One region of the Streptomyces sp. CC224B genome, then DNA from elsewhere that is predicted to be linked to it. Evidence: riboswitches for the same ligand, from Rfam matches in the RefSeq annotation. Region 1 holds a riboswitch; each other region holds the start of a gene.

Region 1 (4,751 bases):
GGGCGCGGCCGCCGCGATCTTCCTGCTCGTCGGCTACATCCTGAAGATGCTCGACCCCGAGCCCGCCTTCGCGGACACCCTGCTCACCGCCGGGTGGCTGTTCGGCGCGCTCACGGCGGCCGCCATCCTGGTCGCCGCGGTCGGCCTGCTCCTGACCGCCCTGCGCAACGGCTCCACTTCCCTCCAGGCAGGCTCGCACGACGAGCGGAACACGGAAGTGGAACGGGCCAGGGAGGCCTGGAGCCAGGCACTCCTGGAGCGCGGCATCCTGCCGTTCCTGCGGGAGGCGCTCGCGGAGCCGGGCACGGCGCCCGGCCCCCGGACGCCGCCCGCCGGCCCGACCGGACGCATGCCGCAGCTCGGCTACCACAAGCCGGGGTTCAGCAGCCCTGAGGGCGGCTCCACCACCGGCACCCGGCCGAGCTACTCCAGCCCGGACTTCTCCAGCCCGGACTACGGAGGGCCCGAGCACCGGCCCGAGTAACCCGACGGACGTCACCCGGTCGCCGGTCGGCGACGGGAGCGGCCCGGTCGCCGCCCGGCGACGGGGCCACTCCGGTCCGCCCGGGACCAGCACCGGCCCCCGCGCAGGGCGCGCCAGGCCCCCGCCCCGGCGCGCCAAGAGGCCGCTCCACCCTGCCCGTACACCGGTACGGACCACGAACAGGCGGGTACGGACCACTGAACAGGCGGGCCCGACTGCCCGGAGACCCGACTGCCCGGGGCCCGACCGTCCGGAGACCCGACCGTCCGGGGACCCGACCGCCGCCCGGAGGGCGGCCGCCCGGCCCCGCGTCCGCCCGGTCCGGGACCGGCGCCGAGTGCGGGACCGACGCCGAGGCCGGGACCGGCACTCAGCCGGGACCGGCGCTCAGTCCGCGATCGGCAGATAGACCCGGTTCCCCGCCGCCGCGAACTCCTTGGACTTCTCCGCCATGCCCTGCTCGATCTCGACCTGCGTCCCCCCGTGCTCCCGGCGGATGTCCTGGGAGATCTTCATCGAGCAGAACTTCGGCCCGCACATCGAGCAGAAGTGCGCCGTCTTCGCCGGCTCGGCGGGCAGCGTCTCGTCGTGGAACTCCCGCGCCGTGACCGGGTCGAGCGCCAGGTTGAACTGGTCCTCCCAGCGGAACTCGAACCGCGCGTCCGACAGCGCGTCGTCCCACTCCTGCGCCCCCGGGTGCCCCTTCGCGAGGTCCGCCGCGTGCGCCGCGATCTTGTACGTGATGACGCCGGTCTTCACGTCGTCGCGGTTGGGCAGGCCGAGGTGCTCCTTCGGCGTGACGTAGCAGAGCATCGCCGTGCCCCACCAGCCGATCATCGCGGCGCCGATGCCGGACGTGATGTGGTCGTAGGCGGGCGCGATGTCCGTGGTCAGCGGGCCGAGGGTGTAGAACGGCGCCTCCTCGCAGATCTCCTGCTGGAGGTCGATGTTCTCCTTGATCTTGTGCATCGGGACGTGGCCCGGGCCCTCGATCATCGTCTGCACCTGGTGCGCCTTGGCGATCTTGTTCAGCTCACCGAGGGTCTCCAGCTCGGCGAACTGGGCGCGGTCGTTGGCGTCCGCGATCGACCCGGGCCGCAGACCGTCACCGAGGGAGTACGTCACGTCGTACGCCGCGAGGATCTCGCAGAGCTCCTCGAAGTGCTCGTACAGGAAGCTCTCCTTGTGGTGCGCGAGGCACCAGGCGGCCATGATCGAGCCGCCGCGCGAGACGATGCCGGTCTTGCGGTTCGCGGTGAGCGGCACGTACGGCAGCCGGACGCCCGCGTGCACCGTCATGTAGTCCACGCCCTGCTCGGCCTGCTCGATGACCGTGTCCTTGTAGATCTCCCAGGTCAGCTCCTCGGCCTTGCCGTCGACCTTCTCCAGGGCCTGGTAGAGCGGCACGGTGCCGATCGGCACGGGGGAGTTGCGCAGCACCCACTCGCGCGTGGTGTGGATGTTGCGGCCGGTGGACAGGTCCATGACCGTGTCGGCGCCCCACTTCGTCGCCCACGTCATCTTCTCCACCTCCTCCTCGATGGAGGAGGTGACCGCGGAGTTGCCGATGTTGGCGTTGACCTTCACCAGGAACCGCTTGCCGATGATCATCGGCTCGATCTCCGGGTGGTTCACGTTGGCCGGCAGGACCGCGCGCCCCGCCGCGATCTCCGCGCGGACGACCTCGGGTTCGACGTTCTCCCGGATGGCCACGTACTCCATCTCCGGCGTGATCTCCCCGCGTCGCGCGTACGCGAGCTGCGTCACCGCCTGGCCGGCGCGGGCGCGGCGCGGCTGGCGCGGGCGGCCGGGAAAGACCGCGTCGAGGTTGCGCAGGCCACCGCGCGGCGAGGTGTGCTTGATGCCGTCGTCCTCGGGACGGACCGGGCGGCCCGCGTACTCCTCGGTGTCGCCGCGCGCGATGATCCAGTTCTCCCGCAGGGGGGCGAGCCCCCGGCGCACGTCGGTGTCGATCGCCGGGTCCGTGTACGGGCCCGAGGTGTCGTACAGGGTCACGGTCTTGCCGTTGGTCAGGTGCACCTGGCGGACCGGCACGCGCAGGTCGGAACGCGACCCCTCCGGGCCCGTCACGTATGCCTTGTGCCAGCCGATGGACTTCCCGGCCTCCGAGTCGTTCTGCCCGATCTGGGCGTTCTCCCTGCCCTGGACGCTTTCTCCGCCCTGGGCGGTTTGTCCGCTGGCGGACTGTGTGGAGGCAGGCGTGCGTGTGTCCGATGTGGTCATGAGACCTACTCCCTACGCCGGCATTACCCGGTAACAGGTTCGGCGGTCGACGCAGCGGTTCCCGTACGGTCCGAATGCCGTTCGTACGGAGGTCAGCGCCCTCTCAGCCCGGTGCTCCGAGCTCCCGCGTGTGCAAAGGTGCCTCCACGCTAGCGTCATATCGGGCGCGGTGAACAGAGGGCCCCCTCCGTTCTTGCGATGATCGGGCCGTGACCACGACAGAGCCCCCCACACCGCCGCCCGTCCCGGAGCCGCACGGACACGGGCACGGCCACTCCCACAGCCATGGCCCTGCCGCGCCCGTCTCCCAGCATCTGCGCAAGGTCATCGCCGCCGTCCTGATCCCCTTCGCCGCGGCCGTCCTCGTGGGCCTCGCGGTGCTCTGGCCCGGCGGCACACCGGACCACGAGCGCACCGGCGTCGGCTTCGACCGGCAGACCAGGTCCGCCACCGTGGCGAAGGTCGACACGCTGCCCTGCAAGGACGTGAACGGCTCGCAGCCCCTGCCCAACGGCGACACCTCCACCGCCGAGGGCCAGTCCGCCCAGTCCCGCGCCCAGGGCACCTGCAAGAAGGCCACGATCAAGGTGACCAGCGGCCCGCACAAGGGCTACACCTTCACGGAGATCGTCCAGCCCGACGCCCCCCGCCAGCTCGAACAGGGCCAGGACGTGGTGGTCTCCTACGAGCCCAAGGCGCCCAAGGGCCTGCAGTACTCGGTCACCGACGTGGACCGCGAGGTGCCGATGGCCCTGCTCGCCGGCATCTTCGCCCTCGCCGTCGTGGTGGTGGGGCGGCTGCGTGGCGTGATGGCCCTGGTCGCCCTCGCGGTGAGCTTCATGGTCCTGACCTTCTTCATCCTCCCCGCGATCCTGCAAGGCTCGAACCCCCTGGTCGTCGCCGTCGTCGGGGCGAGCGCCATCATGCTGATCGCGCTCTACATGTGCCACGGCCTGACCGCGCGCACCTCGGTCGCGGTCCTCGGCACCTTGATCTCCCTCCTCCTCATCGGCCTGCTCGGCTCGCTCTTCCTCGGCTGGGCCTCCCTCTCCGGCAACACCGACGACAACACCGGCCTCATCCACGGCCTGTACCCGTCCATCGACATGAGCGGCCTGCTGCTCGCCGGCGTCATCATCGGCTCCCTCGGCGTGCTCGACGACGTCACCGTCACCCAGACCTCCGCGGTCTGGGAGCTGCACCAGGCCAACCCGACGATGGGCTGGCGCGGCCTGTACCGCGCGGGCATCCGCATCGGCCGCGACCACATCGCCTCGGTCGTCAACACCCTGGTCCTCGCCTACGCGGGCGCCGCCCTCCCCCTCCTGCTGCTCTTCTCCATCGCCCAGAGCAGCGTGGGCACCGTGGCCAACAGCGAGTTGGTCGCCGAGGAGATCGTCCGCACCCTGATCGGCTCGATCGGCCTCGTCGCCTCCGTCCCCGTCACCACCGCGCTCGCCGCCCTGGTCGTCTCCGCCGACCGGCAGAACACGTCCACCGCCCCGGCCGCGGCGGGGGTCCCGGGCCCGGGCGGGCCCGTCGGGCCTTACCCGGGCGCGCCGTTGGGACCTGGCCCCGCTGGGGCCCCACAGCCGGGGACGCAGCAGGGGGCGGCCGGGCCTGCTGGTCCTGCCGGTCCCGCTGGCCCCGGGGGCCCCGCCGGGCCGATGGGCGCCCCGGGGGCACCGGGGGCTGCAGGGCCGACGGGCACTCCAGGGCCGACGGGAACCCCGGGCCTCACGCCTCCCCGCTCGGGCACCGGCCCCACCCGCCCTCGCCTCACCCGCGGCGGCACGGGCCGCCGCCGAAAACCCTGAACCCTCTGCGAACCTGCGCCACGGGGCAGCCCCCGCACCACGCAACGCAGGTCCGCGCCCCACCCTTCGGCGGTTACTCACCGTCACAGGCATCGCACCGTCACGGACATCCCACCGCCGCGGACATCACACCCCCGCGGCTCTTCCGCCACGGCTCGGAGCGATGCTCAGCCGGCGCTCTGCTCCTCCGCGAGGATCCGGTCCAG
Region 2 (4,751 bases), on a different contig from region 1:
GGGCTGTGCCCGCCCGTTCCGCCCTCTGGGCGGACCAGCCGCCCACAGCAGGGGGACCGCTGGCCACAGCGGGGGGAGGTCAGGTGCGGGCGGCCTTTTTCAGGGGGACGGCCGGGTCGGCCAGGAGGGTGGGGTCCATGGGAGTGGCTGTGGTGATCAGTTTGCGGGCCTGGGCCAGGTCGCGGGGGCGGCCCACCGCCAGAAGGGCGACGAGGGCGCCCTCGCGGAGCCAGCAGACGGTCCAGGACGGGGTCGCGGGGTCGCCGCGCCACACCAGCTCGTCGGCGCCCCCGTGGTGGCCCACGTACTGGACGAAGCGGCCGAACTGCTCGGACCAGAAGTACGGGACCGGGTCGTACGCCGCCGGGGTCTCGCCCGCGATGTCGGCGGCCACCGTGCGCGGGCCCTGGACGGCGTTGTCCCAGTGGTGCACCAGGAGGCGCTCGCCGTACCGCTCCGAGGGAAAGGACGCGCAGTCGCCGACCGCGTAGACGTCGGGGGCGGACGTGCGCAGCCGGGCGTCCGCCACGACCTCGCCGTGAGCGCCCAGCTCGATGCCGGAGCCCGCGAGCCAGCCCGTCGCGGGCCGGGCCCCGATGCCGACGACGACGGCGCCCGCGGGCAGCCTGCCGCCGTCGTCGAGGAGGACCTCGCCGGGCTCGACGCGGGCCACGCGCGTGCGGGTGCGCAGCTCGGCGCCCGCCTCGGCGTACCAGGCCGCCATCGGGGCCGCGACCTCGGCGGGCAGCGCGCCCGCCAGCGGGTGCTCGGCGGCCTCCACGACCGTCACCGCGCAGCCCGCGTCCCGCGCCGCCGTGGCGAACTCCGCCCCGATCCAGCCCGCGCCGACGACCACGACGTCGTGCTGCTCGGCCAGGACCGGCCGCAGCCGCTCGGCGTCGTCGAGGGTGCGCAGCAGGTGCACGCCGGGGACGCCCTCGGAGCCGGGCAGGCGCAGCGGTTCGGCGCCCGTGGCGAGGACCAGGGTGTCGTAGGCGACCGGGCCCGTCTCCGTGTCCAGCTCGTGGTCGGCGGGCCGGACGCCGGTGACCTCCACGCCGAGGCGCAGCTCGACGCCGAGGGTGTCGAAGTCGATGTCGAAGGCGGAGCCCTCCGCCTTGCCGAGCAGCACCGCCTTGGACAACGGCGGTCTGTCGTACGGCTGGTGGGGCTCCGCGCCGATCAGCGTGATCGTGCCGTCGAACCCCCGCTCGCGCAGCGCCACCGCCGTCTGCACCCCGGCCATGCCGGCGCCCGCCATGACGACGCGCCGTCCCGTCCCCGCGCTCTTCCGCTCATCGCTCACCCGATCAACTGTAGGGCGGTCCGTGGCACCTGAACACGACGGATGGCAACGCCCCGGCGGGGGGACGGGATAGGGTGGCCTGTGCAGAGCACTCGCGGGAGCCCGGACGACCGGGCTGAGAGGGAGGCTGGACGGCCTCCGACCGTACGAACCTGATCCGGGTCATGCCGGCGAAGGGAGGGGCTGGACGCCCATGCGTTCCCGTACGGAGCCACCTGTCACGGAGTCACCGGCCACGAAGCCGCCCGTTCCGTCCGCTCCATCCGCGTCGTCCGCGTCGTCGTCCGACGCAGGCGTTCCCTACGACGCGGCCGTTCCATGCGACGCGGCCGCTTCCGTTCCATGCGACCCAGCCCTTCCGTGCGCTTCAGCCGTTGCGGACGATTCCGCCGGGCCGGCGGGCGCCGCCGGGGCGCCCTCCGCGCCCGCCTCCCGGGCGCCGTCGCCGGACGTACGCCCGCCCGGGCGTACGTCCGACGTGGTCGTCGTCGGCGGGGGGATCATCGGCCTGGTCACGGCCTGGCGGGCCGCGGGCCGCGGGCTTTCCGTCACCGTCGTCGACCCCGAGCCGGGCGGCGGTGCCGCGCAGGTCGCCGCGGGCATGCTGGCCGCCGTCACCGAGCTGTACCACGGCGAGCAGACGCTGCTCGGCCTGAACCTGGCCTCCGCGCGCCGCTACCCGGACTTCGTCGCCGAGCTCGCACAGGCCTCCGGCGAGGACGTCGGCTACCGCGCGTGCGGCACGCTCGCCGTCGCGCTCGACGCCGACGACCGCGCCCACCTGCGCGAACTGCACGCCCTGCAGCGGCAGTCGGGCCTGGAGTCGGAGTGGCTGACCGGCCGCGAGTGCCGCCGCCTCGAGCCGATGCTCGCCCCCGGGGTGCGCGGCGGGCTGCGCGTCGACGGCGACCACCAGGTCGACCCGCGCCGGCTCACGGCGGCCCTCCTCGTGGCGTGCGAGCGGGCCGGGGTGGCCTTCGCGCGCGCGTGGGCCGAGCGGCTGACCGTCGTACGGGAGCGGGCCGCCGGTGTCGTCCTCGGCGACGGCACCGCGCTCGGCACCGATCTGACGGTCCTCGCCGCGGGCAGCCTCAGCGGCCGCCTCGCCGGGGTCCCCGACGACCTCCTGCCGCCCGTGCGCCCGGTGAAGGGCCAGGTCCTGCGGCTCACCGTGCCGCCGCGGTACGCGCCGTTCCTGAGCCGCACCGTGCGCGCCGTCGTCCGCGGCGGCCACGTCTACCTGGTGCCCCGCCTCAGCGGCGAGCTCGTCGTCGGCGCGACCAGCGAGGAGCTGGGCTGGGACACCACGGTCACCGCGGGCGGGGTGTACGAGCTGCTGCGCGACGCCCATGAGCTCGTGCCCGGCATCACGGAGCTGCCGCTCGTCGAGACCCGCGCCGGGCTGCGGCCCGGCTCGCCCGACAACGCGCCGCTGCTCGGCCCCACCGCGCTGCCCGGCCTCCACCTGGCCACCGGCCACCACCGCAACGGCGTACTCCTGACCCCCGTGACGGGCGACGTCATGGCGCACGCCCTGACCACCGGCGAACTGCCCGAGGAGGCCCGGCCGTTCACGCCGCTGCGGTTCGCCGCGACCGCCGCGCCACCGTCCGGTACGACGCCGTCCGGTACGACGCCGTCCACCCCGCCGACCCCGCACCTCTCGGAGCTTCCCGTATGACCACGCCCTCCACCGTCCGCGCCATATCGGTCAACGGCGAGCCGCGCGACGTCCCCGCGGGCACCACGCTCGACGCCGTCGTCGCCGAGCTGACCGCCGCGCCGTCCGGTGTCGCCGCCGCGCTCAACGAGACCGTCGTCCCGCGCGCGCGGTGGGCCACCACCGCGCTGCGCGACGGCGACCGCGTCGAAGTCCTCACCGCCGTCCAAGGAGGCTGACGACCATGGCGGACGACCCCCTCGTCATCGGCGGCCTCACGCTGTCGTCCCGGCTGATCATGGGCACCGGCGGCGCGCCCAGCCTCGACGTCCTGGAGCGGTCCCTGGTGGCCTCCGGGACGGAGCTGACCACCGTGGCGATGCGCCGCGTCGACCCGGGCACGCACGGCTCCGTGCTCTCCGTCCTGGAGCGGCTCGGCATCGGCGTCCTGCCCAACACGGCGGGCTGCTTCACCGCGGGCGAGGCCGTGCTCACCGCGCGGCTCGCGCGCGAGGCGCTCTCCACGGACCTGGTGAAGCTGGAGGTCATCGCCGACGAGCGGACGCTCCTGCCGGACCCCGTGGAGCTCCTCGACGCCGCGGAGACGCTCGTCGACGACGGCTTCACCGTGCTGCCGTACACCAACGACGACCCCGTGCTCGCCCGGAAGCTGGAGGACGTCGGCTGCGCGGCCGTGATGCCGCTCGGCTCCCCCATCGGCTCCGGGCTCGGCATCCGCAACCCGCACAACTTCCAGCTCATCGTCGAGCAGGCGCGCGTCCCGGTGATCCTGGACGCGGGCGCCGGGACGGCGTCCGACGTGGCGTTCGCGATGGAGCTGGGGTGCGCCGGGGTGATGCTCGCGTCCGCCGTGACGCGGGCGCGGGAGCCGGTGCTCATGGCGGAGGCCATGCGCCGCGCGGTGGTCGCCGGGCGGCTGGCCCGACGGGCCGGGCGGATCCCCCGGCGGCACTTCGCCGAGGCCTCGTCCCCCGCCGAGGGCCTGGCCGCGCTGGACCCGGAGCGGCCCGCCTTCTGAGGGGGCGGCGCCGGGGGCCGGGGCGGCTGTCTCCTGCCGGGGCCCGGCGCGTGGCCGCGTGCGGTGCCGCGGGGTGATCGCCCGCAGCGGGTACCCGGGCGGGGCCCGGGGGGCGCGCGGAGGGGGCCGCTCGGTCACAGGTGCGCTGCAGTCCGGGGGCGCGGGGCCCCGGGGAGGCCGGGGTGTCCGTGGTGACTCGTAGACTCCCTGCGTGGACACGACCCTTAATGACGCCCTCGTCGGGCAGGTGCTCGACGGGCGGTATCGCGTGGACGGGCGGATCGCGGTCGGCGGGATGGCCACGGTCTACCGGGCCGTGGACACCCGCCTCGACCGCGTGCTCGCGCTGAAGGTGATGCACCCCACCCTCGCGGCGGACGCCTCGTTCGTGGAGCGGTTCATCCGCGAGGCCAAGTCGGTGGCCCGGCTCGCCCACCCGAACGTGGTCGGCGTCTTCGACCAGGGCACCGACGGCCCGTACGTGTACCTGGCGATGGAGTACATCGCGGGCTGCACCCTGCGTGACGTGCTGCGCGAGCGCGGCGCGCTGCGGCCCCGGGCCGCCCTCGACATCCTGGAGCCGGTGCTCGCCGCGCTCGGCGCCGCCCACCGCGCCGGGTTCGTGCACCGCGACATGAAGCCCGAGAACGTCCTCATAGGGGACGACGGCCGCGTCAAGGTCGCCGACTTCGGGCTCGTCCGGGCCGTGGACTCGGTCACCAACACGACCGGCACGGTCCTCGGCA
Region 3 (4,751 bases), on a different contig from region 1:
CTGGCACCGCGGATCAGCCCCGGCAAGACCCGCGAGGGCCTGCTCGGGGCGGCGGCGTTCGCGATGGCGGCGGGCGCGCTGTGCATGCACTTCCTGATCGACGACGGCACCTGGTGGCAGGGCGTCCTGCTCGGCCTCGCGGTCGCGGCCTCCGCGACCCTGGGCGACCTCGGCGAATCCATGATCAAACGCGACCTCGGCATCAAGGACATGGGCACCCTCCTGCCGGGCCACGGCGGCATCATGGACCGCCTGGACTCCCTGCTGCCCACGGCCCCGGTGGTGTGGCTGCTGCTGGTGACGTTCGTCGGATCCGGGTGACCCCCGGGCCCCGGCGCCGCGCGTCGGCGCCGGGGCCTCGTACGGAGATCGCACTCGTGTGACCTGCGGTTTCATGAGAGAGGGGCTCGTTGTCCACAGGCGGCGGGCCCCTCGCCGTATCTCTGGGACAATGGAAGCATCATGCCCAAGCCCGGAGAACTCACTTTCGTCGCCCCCCGCGGAGCCAAGAAGCCGCCGCGGCATCTCGCCGACCTCTCGCCCGCGGAGCGGAAGGAGGCTGTCGCCGCCATCGGGGAGAAGCCGTTCCGCGCCAAGCAGCTCTCGCAGCACTACTTCGCGCGGTACGCGCACGACCCCGAGCAGTGGACGGACATTCCGGCCGGTGCGCGGGGCAGGCTGCGGGATGAGCTGCTTCCGGAGCTGATGAGTGTCGTGCGGCACATCAGCTGTGACGACGACACCACCCGCAAGACGCTGTGGCGGCTGTTCGACGGCACGCTCGTGGAGTCCGTGCTCATGCGCTACCCGGACCGGGTGACCATGTGCATCAGCTCGCAGGCGGGCTGCGGCATGAACTGCCCGTTCTGCGCCACGGGCCAGGCGGGCCTGGACCGGAACCTGTCGACGGCCGAGATCGTGCACCAGATCGTCGACGGCATGCGGGCCCTCAGGGACGGGGAGATCCCCGGCGGCCCGGCCCGGCTCAGCAACATCGTCTTCATGGGCATGGGCGAGCCGCTCGCCAACTACAACAGGGTCGTGGGCGCCATCCGCCGCCTCACCGACCCCGAGCCCGACGGCCTCGGCCTGTCGCAGCGCGGCATCACCGTCTCCACGGTCGGCCTGGTGCCCGCCATCCACCGCTTCGCCGACGAGGGCTTCAAGTGCCGCCTGGCGATCTCGCTGCATGCGCCCGACGACGAGCTGCGCGACACGCTCGTCCCGGTGAACACCCGCTGGAAGGTCCGCGAGGTCCTCGACGCCGGTTGGGAGTACGCGGACAAGTCCGGGCGGCGCCTGTCCATCGAGTACGCCCTGATCCGCGACATCAACGACCACGCGTGGCGCGGTGACCGCCTGGGCCGGCTGCTCAAGGGCAAGCCGGTGCACGTCAACCTGATCCCGCTGAACCCGACCCCCGGCTCGAAGTGGACGGCCTCGCGCCCCGAGGACGAGAAGGCCTTCGTGGAGGCCATCGCCGCCCACGGCGTGCCGGTCACGATCCGTGACACCCGCGGGCAGGAGATCGACGGGGCGTGCGGGCAGCTCGCCGCGGCCGAGAGGTAGTCTTGGCGGCGTACTGACATCTGCATATTCCGACAGGGGAGCGCCACAGCGCTGAGAGTGCGGCACCGGCCGCAGACCCTCTGAACCTCGCCCAGGTCATTCTGGGTAGGAAGTTCGGTCACCACTCAAGCTGTTGCGCCCTGCCCGGGCCCGGCCGGCCCCCGGCCGGGTGGCCCCGGGCGGGGCCGCGTCTCTTCCTGGTCCCCTCCAGGAGGATCGAACTCACGTGAGCACCACCAAGAAGGCCACGGTCGCCGCGCTCGCGGTGGGCCTCGGGCTCGTCGCCGTCTCCGCGTGCGGCTCCGGCTCCGACAGCGGCTCCGGCACCGGCTCCATGAGCGTCACGCTGGTCAGCCACAGCTCCTTCAACGTCTCCAAGGACGTCCTGAAGGACTTCGAGAAGCGGTCCGGCTACAAGGTCCGCGTCCTCAAGGACGGCGACGCCGGGCAGGCCGTCAACAAGGCCCTCCTGACCAAGGGCAACCCGCAGGGCGACGTCTTCTTCGGCGTCGACAACACGCTGCTCTCGCGCGCCCTCGACAACGGCCTCTTCCAGCCGCACCGGGCGAAGGACGCGGACCTCGTCCTGCCGGAGTACCGGCTGCCCGAGGGCGAGCACCGGGTGACGCCCGTCGACAGCGGCGACATCTGCGTGAACTACGACAAGAAGTACTTCGCCGACAAGAAGCTCGCCCCGCCGAAGACCTTCGACGACCTGGTCAAGCCCGCGTACAAGAACCTGCTGGTCACCGAGAACGCCTCCACGTCCTCGCCCGGCCTCGGCTTCCTGCTCGGCACCGCCGCGAAGTACGGCGACGACAACTGGCCGGGCTACTGGAAGAAGCTCAAGGCCAACGGCGTCAAGGTCGTCGACGGCTGGGACCAGGCCTACAACCAGGAGTTCTCCGGCTCGGCCGGCGGCAGGAAGGCCAAGGGCGACCGCCCGCTCGTCGTGTCCTACGCCTCCTCGCCGCCCGTGGAGGTGCTGTACGCCGAGCCGCGGCCCAAGGAGGCGCCGACCGGCGTCGCCACCGGCACCTGCTTCCGGCAGATCGAGTACGCGGGCCTCCTCAGCAACGCCAAGAACCCCAAGGGCGGCAAGGCGCTCCTCGACTTCCTGTCCGGCAAGCGGTTCCAGGACGACATGCCGCTGCAGATGTTCGTGAACCCCGTGCGGAAGGCCGCGCAGGTGCCCGCGCTGTTCCGGGAGTACGGCGTCGAGATCGACAAGCCGGAGACCATGGCGCCGAAGAAGATCGCCGAGAACCGTGAGCCGTGGGTCAAGTCGTGGACCTCGCTCGTCCTGAAGTGACCAAGGGGCCCGAAGGGGACCCGGCCCCGGACGGCGCGGCCGGGCCCCCGGCCCGCCGCGGCCGGGGGCTCCGCCTCTCGCGGGGCGGCGCGGCGCGGCTCGGCCTGATGGCCCTGCCCGTCGCGTTCTTCGCGGTCTTCTTCGCCTATCCGGTCGCCGCGATCGTCGCGCGCGGCCTGAAGGTGAACGGCGCCTGGCGGTTCGGGCGGATCGCCGACGTGCTCGGGCAGTCCGACATCCAGCACGTGCTGTGGTTCACCACCTGGCAGGCGCTCGCCTCGACCGCGCTCACCCTCCTGCTCGCGCTCCCCGGCGCATACGTCTTCGCGCGCTTCGACTTCCGGGGCAAACAGGTGCTGCGCGCGGTCGTCACCGTGCCGTTCGTGCTGCCGACCGTCGTCGTGGGCACCGCCTTCCTCGCGCTGATCGGGCGCGGCGGGCTCCTCGACGAGCTGTGGGGGGTGCGCCTGGACACCACCGTCTGGGCGATCCTGCTCGCGCACGTCTTCTTCAACTACGCCGTGGTCGTGCGCACCGTCGGCGGCCTGTGGGCGCAGCTCGACCCGCGCCAGGAGGAGGCCGCCCGGATGCTCGGCGCCTCCCGGCCGCGGGCCTGGCGGACGGTGACGCTGCCCGCGCTGGCGCCCGCGGTGGCGGCCGCCGCGCTGATGGTGTTCCTGTTCACGTTCACGTCCTTCGGCATCGTGCAGATCCTCGGCGGACCCACGTACGCGACGCTCGAGGTGGAGATCTACCGGCAGACGGCCAACCTGTTCGACCTGGCGACGGCGGCCGTGCTGACCCTCGTGCAGTTCGCCGCCGTCGGCGCGGTCCTCGCCGTGCACGCCTGGACCGTGCGCCGGCGCGAGAGCACGCTCCGGCTCGTCGACGCCGCCACGACGGCGCGCCCGCCGCGCGGCGCCGGGCAGCGCGGGCTGCTCGGGTTCGTGCTGCTCACCGTGGCCGCGCTGATCGTGCTGCCGCTCGGCGTCCTCGTCCAGCGCTCCCTCGACACCTCCGAGGGTCCCGGCTTCGCCTACTACGAGCAGCTCACCTCGACCGACGGCGGGGCGTTCCTGGTCCCGCCGATCGACGCCGTCTGGAACTCGCTCCAGTACGCCGTGGTGGCCACCGCCATCGCCCTGGTGGTCGGGGGGCTCGCGGCGACGGCGCTCACCCGGCGCGCGGGCCGGCTCGTGCGCGGCTTCGACGCGCTGCTCATGCTGCCGCTCGGCGTGTCCGCCGTGACCGTCGGCTTCGGCTTCCTCATCGCCCTGGACGAGCCGCCGCTGGACCTGCGGGCGTCGTGGTTCCTGGTGCCGCTCGCCCAGGCCCTCGTGGGCGTGCCGTTCGTGATCCGTACGATGCTGCCGGTGCTGCGCGCGGTGGACGGGCGGCTGCGCGAGGCGGCGGCCGTGCTCGGCGCCTCGCCGCTGCGGGCCTGGCGGGAGGTGGACCTGCCGCTGGTGCGGCGGGCGCTGCTCGTCGCGGCCGGGTTCGCCTTCGCGGTGTCGCTCGGCGAGTTCGGCGCGACGGTGTTCATCGCCCGGCCCGACAACCCGACGCTGCCGGTCGCGGTGGCCACGCTCTTCGGGCGCCCCGGGGACCTCAACTACGGGCAGGCGATGGCCCTGTCCACGATCCTCATGGTGGTGTGCGCCGTCTCGCTGCTGCTCCTGGAGCGGGTGCGCACGGACCGTACGACGGGAGAGTTCTGATGACCGCCACGGCCCCCGCGGCGAGCGGACCGGACCCGCTGCTGCGGCTCGACGGGGCCACGGTGCGCTTCGGCGCGCGGGCCGCGCTCGACGCCGTCGACCTCGCCGTCGCCGAGCACGAGATCGTGTGCGTCCTCGGTCCCAGCGGCAGC

Evidence for each region. Region 1 has a riboswitch for thiamine pyrophosphate ahead of thiC (phosphomethylpyrimidine synthase ThiC). Riboswitches for the same ligand answer to the same signal wherever they lie in the genome.
Region 2: linked by a shared signal. The riboswitch ahead of thiO (glycine oxidase ThiO) and the one ahead of thiC (phosphomethylpyrimidine synthase ThiC) in region 1 are both predicted to bind thiamine pyrophosphate.
Region 3: linked by a shared signal. The riboswitch ahead of QK440_RS14070 (thiamine ABC transporter substrate-binding protein) and the one ahead of thiC (phosphomethylpyrimidine synthase ThiC) in region 1 are both predicted to bind thiamine pyrophosphate.

What each region holds. Positions count from the first base shown of each region.
Region 1 is NZ_JASCXL010000003.1:101,903-106,653, forward strand. Features, by position in the region: gene QK440_RS02365 (hypothetical protein) at 1-484, shown strand, start outside; gene thiC (phosphomethylpyrimidine synthase ThiC) at 872-2,728, opposite strand; TPP riboswitch at 2,721-2,866, opposite strand; gene QK440_RS02375 (YibE/F family protein) at 2,938-4,545, shown strand; gene QK440_RS02380 (SsgA family sporulation/cell division regulator) at 4,713-4,751, opposite strand, start outside.
Region 2 is NZ_JASCXL010000119.1:4,402-9,152, reverse strand. Features, by position in the region: gene QK440_RS33655 (FAD-dependent oxidoreductase) at 80-1,306, opposite strand; TPP riboswitch at 1,391-1,502, shown strand; gene thiO (glycine oxidase ThiO) at 1,785-2,987, shown strand; gene thiS (sulfur carrier protein ThiS) at 2,984-3,205, shown strand; gene QK440_RS33640 (thiazole synthase) at 3,211-4,005, shown strand; gene pknB (Stk1 family PASTA domain-containing Ser/Thr kinase) at 4,217-4,751, shown strand, end outside.
Region 3 is NZ_JASCXL010000028.1:81,262-86,012, forward strand. Features, by position in the region: gene QK440_RS14060 (phosphatidate cytidylyltransferase) at 1-321, shown strand, start outside; gene rlmN (23S rRNA (adenine(2503)-C(2))-methyltransferase RlmN) at 463-1,569, shown strand; TPP riboswitch at 1,594-1,699, shown strand; gene QK440_RS14070 (thiamine ABC transporter substrate-binding protein) at 1,796-2,881, shown strand; gene QK440_RS14075 (iron ABC transporter permease) at 2,989-4,599, shown strand; gene QK440_RS14080 (ABC transporter ATP-binding protein) at 4,599-4,751, shown strand, end outside.